One region of the Providencia sp. genome, then DNA from elsewhere that is predicted to be linked to it. Evidence: predicted binding sites of a transcription regulator. Region 1 holds the regulator's gene; each other region holds the start of a gene.
The links. Region 1 encodes CRP, which controls carbon source genes, mostly activating them, when cyclic AMP is high. Its sites were predicted from a motif close to ATGTGANNNNNNTCACAT; they were not measured.
Positions count from the first base shown of each region.

Region 2: the regulator CRP is predicted to act here: its motif matches at 1,640-1,657, upstream of ACTH6U_RS20645 (PTS mannitol transporter subunit IICBA).
Region 3: the regulator CRP is predicted to act here: its motif matches at 708-725, upstream of pth (aminoacyl-tRNA hydrolase).
Region 4: the regulator CRP is predicted to act here: its motif matches at 1,287-1,304, upstream of deoC (deoxyribose-phosphate aldolase).

Region 1 covers NZ_JBQDNB010000036.1:32,032-34,246, forward strand. Annotated here, with positions in the region: gene ACTH6U_RS19565 (phosphoribulokinase) at 1-101, shown strand, start outside; gene ACTH6U_RS19570 (OsmC family protein) at 190-591, opposite strand; gene crp (cAMP-activated global transcriptional regulator CRP) at 920-1,552, shown strand; gene ACTH6U_RS19580 (hypothetical protein) at 1,865-2,215, shown strand, end outside.
Region 2 covers NZ_JBQDNB010000044.1:11,752-13,966, reverse strand. Annotated here, with positions in the region: gene ACTH6U_RS20645 (PTS mannitol transporter subunit IICBA) at 1-1,401, opposite strand, end outside; gene ACTH6U_RS20640 (SLC13 family permease) at 2,012-2,215, shown strand, end outside.
Region 3 covers NZ_JBQDNB010000020.1:53,544-55,758, forward strand. Annotated here, with positions in the region: gene ychH (stress-induced protein YchH) at 341-607, opposite strand; gene pth (aminoacyl-tRNA hydrolase) at 905-1,495, shown strand; gene ychF (redox-regulated ATPase YchF) at 1,681-2,215, shown strand, end outside.
Region 4 covers NZ_JBQDNB010000004.1:117,091-119,305, reverse strand. Annotated here, with positions in the region: gene deoR (DNA-binding transcriptional repressor DeoR) at 1-430, opposite strand, end outside; gene deoC (deoxyribose-phosphate aldolase) at 477-1,145, opposite strand; gene rbsK (ribokinase) at 1,315-2,215, shown strand, end outside.

The sequences.
Region 1 (2,215 bases):
CAATAAATACCATTGTCGTGCCCGGTGGCAAACTTGGCTTAGCCATGGAACTAATTATGACCCCATTAGTTGAAAAGTTAATTACACAAAAACAAGATTAACTTATCACTGTTCTAAATAACTGATGCTTACCAATAAATAAAACAAGCATCAGTTATTAAAATAAATAGGCAAAAATTAAACTTATTATTAGTTTTTAATTTCAAAGCTGTGTGTCACTTCAACCGCTTTTTCTAACATCAACGCCACTGAACAATATTTTTCCGCCGAAAGTTGAACCGCGCGCTCAACCGCTTTTTCTGTTAATTCATGACCTGTTACAATAAAGTGCAAGTTAATGTGAGTAAAATAACGAGGTGCTTCATCGCGACGCTGCGAAGTTAATTTCACCTCACAATCCATAATATCATTACGGCCTTTTTGTAAGATAGAAACGACATCAATTGCACTACAGCCTCCAGCGGCCATTAATACCATTTCCATTGGGCTAGGCGCTTTGTCACCTGCATTTCCATCCATCATCACTTGATGCCCAGATGCTGACTCACCTAAAAAAGAGAGTCCTTCAACCCATTTAACTCTTGCTTCCATTGTTATTCCCCTTGAAAAAATAATCTTCAGAAACACATTGTTCCATAGATATAGCCAATATTACATCAGCTTTATTTAGCTGAAGCGATACAGGCGAGACTTTCTGGATTGAATGTGCTACAAACAATACTTAGTTGATAGGATTAAGATCAAGACTCAACGTTTTAATTGATCATATTATAGTGTCGATATTAACTTACTTCATATCTGCTGCATGTATTAATTAGAGTAGATAAGGTAAACTAATATGCTAAGCTAGTGACTTTAAAGACAGCCCTTCTAGCACGCTTTTTTGAATGGCTGCAATAACATACAGAGGATAACGCTAATGGTTCTCGGCAAGCCACAAACAGACCCTACTCTTGAATGGTTTTTGTCACACTGCCATATTCATAAGTATCCATCAAAAAGCACACTGATCCATCAAGGTGAAAAAGCAGAAACCCTTTACTATATCGTGAAAGGTTCAGTGGCTGTTTTAATCAAAGATGAAGAAGGCAAAGAAATGATTCTCTCCTACCTAAATCAAGGAGATTTCATTGGTGAGCTTGGGTTATTCGAAGAAGGTCAAGAGCGTACAGCGTGGGTTCGTGCAAAAGTAGCCTGCGAAGTCGCTGAAATATCTTATAAAAAATTCCGCCAACTGATTCAGGTTAACCCTGATATCCTTATGCGCCTTTCTGCACAAATGGCAAGTCGCCTACAAACGACTTCTGAAAAAGTGGGTAACCTCGCTTTTCTAGATGTCACCGGACGTATTGCTCAAACACTGTTAAATTTAGCCAAACAACCAGATGCTATGACTCACCCAGACGGAATGCAAATCAAAATTACACGTCAGGAAATTGGTCAAATAGTAGGTTGTTCACGTGAAACTGTCGGTCGTATCCTAAAAATGCTAGAAGATCAAAATCTGATATCTGCACATGGTAAAACGATAGTCGTCTACGGGACTCGATAATTTATATTCTGGCCTAGCTTGATTGGCTAGGCTACTATTTAAAAACAACCTTATATCACTGATATAAGGTTGTTTTTTAGAATGAAAAAAATACCTAAATTAAAGAGTATAAATAAAATCAATATTATTTCGTTATACTATTTACACGGCGCATTAGACATAGTAAATACATATAGAAATAATATTATTCAGATAATATATTAGGGATAGTAAATACACATAGAAATAAATAATCGTTTATTTATATCATCAAAGTCTTTACCTTATCTATAATTAGCATAACTAATTAACTAATAGATTACTGGAAAATATATGATTATAAATATAAATAACCTCAACAGATATAATGAGAATTTAAATACTTCAAAAAACACTGGAACAGCATCCAACACAAGTATTCAATCAAATAATCATTCATCTACTTATGAAGAAATAAATAGCGTCACACCCTCACAGAAATCAAACCCGTTAATAGAGAAAAAAACAATTCCCTGTAGTTATGAAAACTCAGTACGCAGACAAAAAAGGAATAAAAATGTAATTATTGATTCCATTGACTTTAAAGCATCACAATCAAAATTCATGAATTTAAGTCAAAATGGAAAAATTCCAACTAGCCCATTCATTACTAAAAAAGATATAAATGGACATAATAACAACAGA
Region 2 (2,215 bases), on a different contig from region 1:
TAAACGCGTCACTAAATCACTATATGTTTGCCCATCTAGGAAGTTTGTTAGGGAAATATGAATTGCATTCGGTGCAAAAGTCTTCGCTCTTGCCGTTAAATCTTTATGTGTCACGACAATATCAACATCATCAGGTAAATCATTAATCGCCATATTGGTGACAGATATATCAAGTAGACCTGCATCACGCACTTTTTTAGCTAAAACACCAGCCCCCATAGCACTTGATCCCATTCCTGCATCACAGGCTACAATAATCTGACGGATATTGACTAAACTTGCAGCTAATTCATTCTTCTCAGAATTTTTATGTGAAGACTTAGATTGAGCCTTCATTTCACGTATTTTTTTCGTCGCATTATCCAATTCATCTTCATCTCCTACGCGAGTTCTTCTCAACAAGATTGCGGAAACTAAGAATGAAACGAGTGTTGCACTTGTGACTGATAAAATCACACCAATTAATGACGATTTTGGTGTCATCAGTAAAACTGCAAAGATTGAACCTGGAGATGCTGGAGAAACTAATCCTGCGTGGAAAACATTCATCACAAAGACACCTGTCATTCCGCCAAGAATAACAGCAATAAGAAGACGCGGATTCATTAGAACATAAGGGAAATAAATCTCATGAATACCACCAAAGAAATGAATAATTGCCGCCCCTGAGGCTGATTGCTTTGCATTTCCTTTACCAAAAAACATATAAGCCAATAACACGCCAAGTCCTGGACCTGGATTTGCTTCAATTAAAAAGAAAATTGATGAGCCTGTTTCAGATGCTTGTTGAATACCAAGTGGTGAAAATATACCGTGATTAATCGCATTATTGAGGAAGAGTATTTTTGCAGGTTCGACAAAAATCGAGGTAAGTGGTAATAAGTTATTTTCCACCATGACATTTACACCAGCCGCAAGGATCTTGGACATTCCCGCAACCAGTGGGCCGATGGCCAAATAAGCCAGTATCGCTAACAACATGCCAATGATGCCTGATGAAAAATTATTCACCAGCATTTCAAAACCTGTTTTAACTTTACCTTCAATCCAGCGGTCAAAACGCTTGATGACAAAGCCACCGAGAGGGCCAGCTATCATTGCCCCCATAAACATAGGCATGTCAGCACCAACAATTACCCCCATAGTCGTGATCGCGCCAACGATCCCGCCGCGTTCACCACCAACCAACCGCCCACCCGTATAACCAATTAATAGTGGCAATAAGTAAGTGATCATCGGTCCTACAAGCTGTGCTAGCGTTTCATTTGGCCACCAGCCGGTAGGGATAAATAGCGCAGTGATTAATCCCCACGCAATAAAAGCACCAATGTTGGGCATCACCATATTACTGAGGAAGCGCCCAAAATTCTGTACCTTTAATTTGATATTTGATGTTACCATGATAGAACCCCGTGGTACGAGAATGATAAGGTTGTAACGTTATCGCCAAATAACGTTAGTGAGATTTTTTGAACACTTTCACTCTAGCATGTCCTTTCTCTGATGCGTACCACGCGGGCTTTCTGTGATAGATATCACTTTACGCCCCCCATCCCCCCCCATCAATTAGTGACTCCCCTCACAAATTAATCATGTTATTTAATTACATTGAGTTATTTTTACACAAAAAGCCTTTTTTATGTGATACTGATCACTTATTTTGTTAGCCTGTTTTTTATAAATTAGTGACTTTGATCACGAAATATTTTCATGTTCATGACCTTTTTAACATTTGAATTCATTTAAAATTAGTTTTATTTACGCATAATTTATTTTGTAATAAAATTTCAGCATATATTTCAAGTTTAAATAAAAACCACTTTACGCTTTAAAACGCCTATTTTTCGTCAACAACTCTTGCTTATCTTACATATCGTCAGCGACCATTCTTTTTGCGATGCTCATTATTAGGAATAAACGCAACTTATTATTATTAAAGATTATTTAATCTTGCCTCCATGGTTATTCACCGCTAAATTAAGCATAATTTAACTCAAAAAATGTGATTGCTATGACGCTAACTATTATTATTTTCCTACTGGTTTATATCGCAATGGGTTTTGGCAAACTACCCGGCTTTAAAGTTGATAGAACAGGTGCGGCGGTTATTGGTGCCTTGGCAATGATGGCAATAGGTAGCATTACCCCGCCTCACGCTTGGAATTCAATTGATTATAGAACTATAGGTATGTTGTTTGGTTTGATGGTAGTTTCC
Region 3 (2,215 bases), on a different contig from region 1:
AAATACACTCCTCATAAGAGTTCTTCAGGATTTCTTAATATTCAAACTTATTAATGGCATCATGATAATAAAATATCATGATAAACAAATAGATATATATTATCTGTGGTTAATTTGAATAATTGATTTGGGTAACGAATGAGTAACTAATTTGAATGGATGTTAAGCTTTGATAATAATTTAATACTAATAGGCATGATAAAAGACATAAGAGCGAGTTCCCTATATAAAGAACATCACTCTTATTATTCATATTATTAATAACTGCAATGTATTAACTACTCGATAATTGTCAAAATTATGCAATTAATACTCTATAATTATTGCTATGCCGTTAATATTATGGATAACGATGATTGTCATTACGATAGTGATGTTTTAGCAGCCAGTAACGGTCTGCAACTTTTTCTCTACCGCCAACTCTTGCACCTACTAACCAAACTAATGCCCCAATAAATATGCCGAAGAGTGAGCCGTTAGTAACTAATTCTGACAATCCGAAATTGACAACGTGAGAGAATAGATTAATTCCGATGCTACCAATCATCATGATTAACCCTATTCCCATTAAAACATTACCAACCACATGAGCAAATTTACGTTTCATACTACCTCCACTATCAGTAACCTGATAAGTCAGCAAGTGTAAAAAAATTCGGTAAAACTTTATATTTATGTAAGTATTATAGTGCGCTAAGTAAAATTATTTGCGATAGACATCACATGTACAGAATTTTACCGATAAATCTGCACATAATGTGCCTTTCTCAAAGCAATACTAATAGCGAATAATTCAGATGATGATAATAATCATGGTTACTTTATGAGTAGCATTTTTTACATCCTTTCTCTCACAGGGTAAACTAGGGCATTATTTCTATAAACTGACTGTGAAATCGAATCCGTGAGCAAAATAAAATTAATTGTTGGTCTTGCTAATCCAGGCGCTGAATATGCGCAAACTCGACATAACGCAGGAGCATGGTATGTTGATTTACTAGCCGATCGTCATAATCAACCGTTAAAGGAAGAGCCAAAATTTTTTGGTTATACTGCACGTATTAATATTGGTGGCAATGATGTTCGCCTTTTAGTGCCAACAACATTTATGAATTTAAGTGGTAAAGCCGTTGCTGCAATTGCAAATTTTTATCGTATCGAACTTGATGAAATTTTAGTCGCTCATGACGAACTCGACTTTCCTCCCGGCGTGGCAAAAATGAAGCTGGGTGGCAGTAATGGTGGACATAACGGTTTAAAAGATATTCAAAGCAAATTTGCTAATAATCCTAATTTTTATCGGTTACGTATTGGCATTGGTCATCCTGGCGATAAAAGTAAAGTTGTCGGCTTTGTTTTAGGAAAACCGCCCATGTCCGAACAAAAACTAATTGATGAAGCTATTGATGAAGCATTAAGCTGCACTGAAATCCTTTTAACTGAAGGTATGAATAAAGCAATTAACCGACTACATAGTTTTAAAGCAACATCATAAGAATAAAACTAATCATACAAAATTAATTGCTACTTTGATTATTGTTACAATAAAAATAAGTTTATAAGGCCAACCACCTCTAAGACTTCATTTCATCAAAGTCTACTTTTTGTGTATAATCAGCGGCAATTTTCTAACATCAGGTGCAGCACAAGTCTGCCCCTTGCTATTAAGGATCGAGACATATGGGTTTTAAATGCGGTATCGTTGGTCTGCCTAACGTGGGTAAATCCACACTTTTTAATGCATTGACCAAAGCCGGTATCGAAGCGGCCAACTTTCCTTTTTGTACGATTGAACCCAATACGGGTGTTGTGCCAATGCCAGACGCACGTCTTGATCAATTAGCCGAAATCGTAAAACCACAACGTATTTTGCCAACCACGATGGAGTTTGTTGATATCGCAGGTTTGGTTAAGGGTGCATCCAAAGGTGAAGGCCTCGGAAATCAGTTTTTAACGAATATCCGTGAAACCGAAGCTATTGGCCACGTAGTTCGCTGCTTTGAAAATGACAATATCATTCACGTTTCAGGCAAAGTCGACCCTGCATCTGATATTGAAATCATCAATACAGAACTTGCATTATCTGACCTAGATGCTTGTGAGCGAGCAATTCACCGCGTACAGAAACGTGCAAAAGGTGGCGATAAAGACGCTAAAGCAGAATTAGAAGCATTAGAAAAATGTCTGCCTCACCTTGAACAAGCAGGCATGTTAC
Region 4 (2,215 bases), on a different contig from region 1:
TGGCATTTTTTTTCTGACTTAAAGCAAGAAAAACGTTATGAGAGTAACAAATTCCTGTGAAATTTATTTCATCAGGGATAAGCGAAATTAGTGTAGCCATTTCAATGCCGTTATCAAAAAAGATCACATCATCATCGGTGACCATACTGGCGGCTAAATTGGGTATATACAATTCTTCAGTTTGATCTGGCGTGAAAACATCTGCTTGCGGCTCATTGGTGGCAAGTGTGCCAGGTTGTGTGACAGAAACAATATAACCCCCAAGCAGAGACATGGGGATAGGGCCTTCAGTATCAGCACCTAAATCTCGACGGATTGTCATTTCAGAGACTTCAAGTATACGGGCCGCTTCTTTAAGATGAATGCGTCCTGAACGTTTCAGACATTCACTTAAGCGGCGAAGGCGTTCTTTTTGTTTTGTTTCTATCACCGATCCATCCTTTTTATAACGGCGCGGACTTGCCGCGCCACACCGTTTAGTAATCACTTGGTGTTGTATTGTCTCCGGTTACAATCGAGACACTCGCACTTGCGCCAACACGGTTAGCACCCGCTTTAATCATTTTGATTGCGGTTTCACGGTCACGAACGCCACCTGATGCTTTAACACCAATTTCATCACCAACCACTTTACGCATTAATGCAACATGGTGCTCAGTGGCACCCATTGTACTGAAACCTGTTGAAGTTTTCACAAAACCGACTTTAATTGTGCGGCAAATTTCACAAACTTGTGTAATTTCTTCATCAGTTAACAGACAATTTTCTAAAATAACTTTTAATGTTGCTTTACCACAAGCCGCAAATACTGCTTCAATATCTTTGCGAACGAATTCTAAATCACCACTTTTTAGCATACCGACATTGATAACCATGTCGACTTCATCAGCGCCACGGCGAACTGCTTCAGCAGCTTCAAATGCTTTTGCTTCTGTTAAACAAGCGCCTAACGGAAAGCCTACCACACAGCAGACCTTAACATCGCTATTTTTTAAGCATTCACTCGCTAAAGGAACGTTAGCCGTATTCACACAAACTGATGCAAAATGATGTTCTGCGGCTTCTGCACATAGCTGTTTGATGTCACTCACGGTAGCATTAGCAGCAAGTAGAGTGTGGTCAATATATTTTGCTAAATCTTGCATTTTTAAACCTTCCTATATAAATGTGGATTAGGTAACAAAGAATGATGAAATGTTGCAGATATAACACTTGTACATTCGTTATTCGAGATCTTAATCACAAATGATATTATTGCAACATGATAGTGTTGCTATCATATCATTATGTGATTTATTTAACACGAGGGACATTATGGATATAGCAGTTATAGGCTCAAATATGGTCGATTTGATCACTTACATCGATCAGATGCCAAAAGAAGGCGAAACATTAGAAGCGCCAGCGTTCAAAATTGGTTGTGGTGGGAAAGGGGCTAATCAAGCGGTTGCCGCTGCGAAGCTTAACTCAAAAGTGATTATGTTAACAAAAGTGGGCGATGATATTTTTGCCGATAATACCATTCGTAATCTTGAGTCCTATGGCATCAATACGCGCTATGTTGAAAAAGTACCTTGTACATCAAGTGGTGTCGCGCCCATTTTTGTCAATCAAAACTCATCTAACAGTATTTTGATTGTGAAAGGTGCCAATAAATTTTTGTCACCAGAAGATATCGAACGTGCAGCTGAAGACTTAAAAAAATGTAAGTTAATTGTATTGCAGCTTGAAGTACAACTTGAAACTGTTTATCACGCTATCGCATTCGGCAATAAAAACGGTATTCCTGTTTTACTTAATCCTGCACCTGCTCAGCGTACTTTAGATCTTGATTTTGCTTGCCGTTGCGATTTCTTTGTTCCTAATGAAACTGAACTGGAAATTTTAACCAATATGCCAGTTAACACTATGGATAATGTTCGTCGTGCAGCGCAGTCTCTTCTCGACAAAGGGTTGAAAAATCTTATTGTGACATTAGGTGAAAAAGGCGTGTTGTGGATGACGCGTGACAGTGAGTTGTATCTTCCTGCGATTGAAGTGAACGCCATTGATACGAGCGGCGCTGGCGATGCTTTTATCGGATGCTTTGCACATTATTATGTACACACGGGCAATATTGAAGAAGCACTGAAAAAAGCGGTGATGTTTTCTGCATTTAGTGTGACAGGAAAAGGCACCCAATCGTCTTATCCAAGTATTGAGCAGTTTAGTGAGT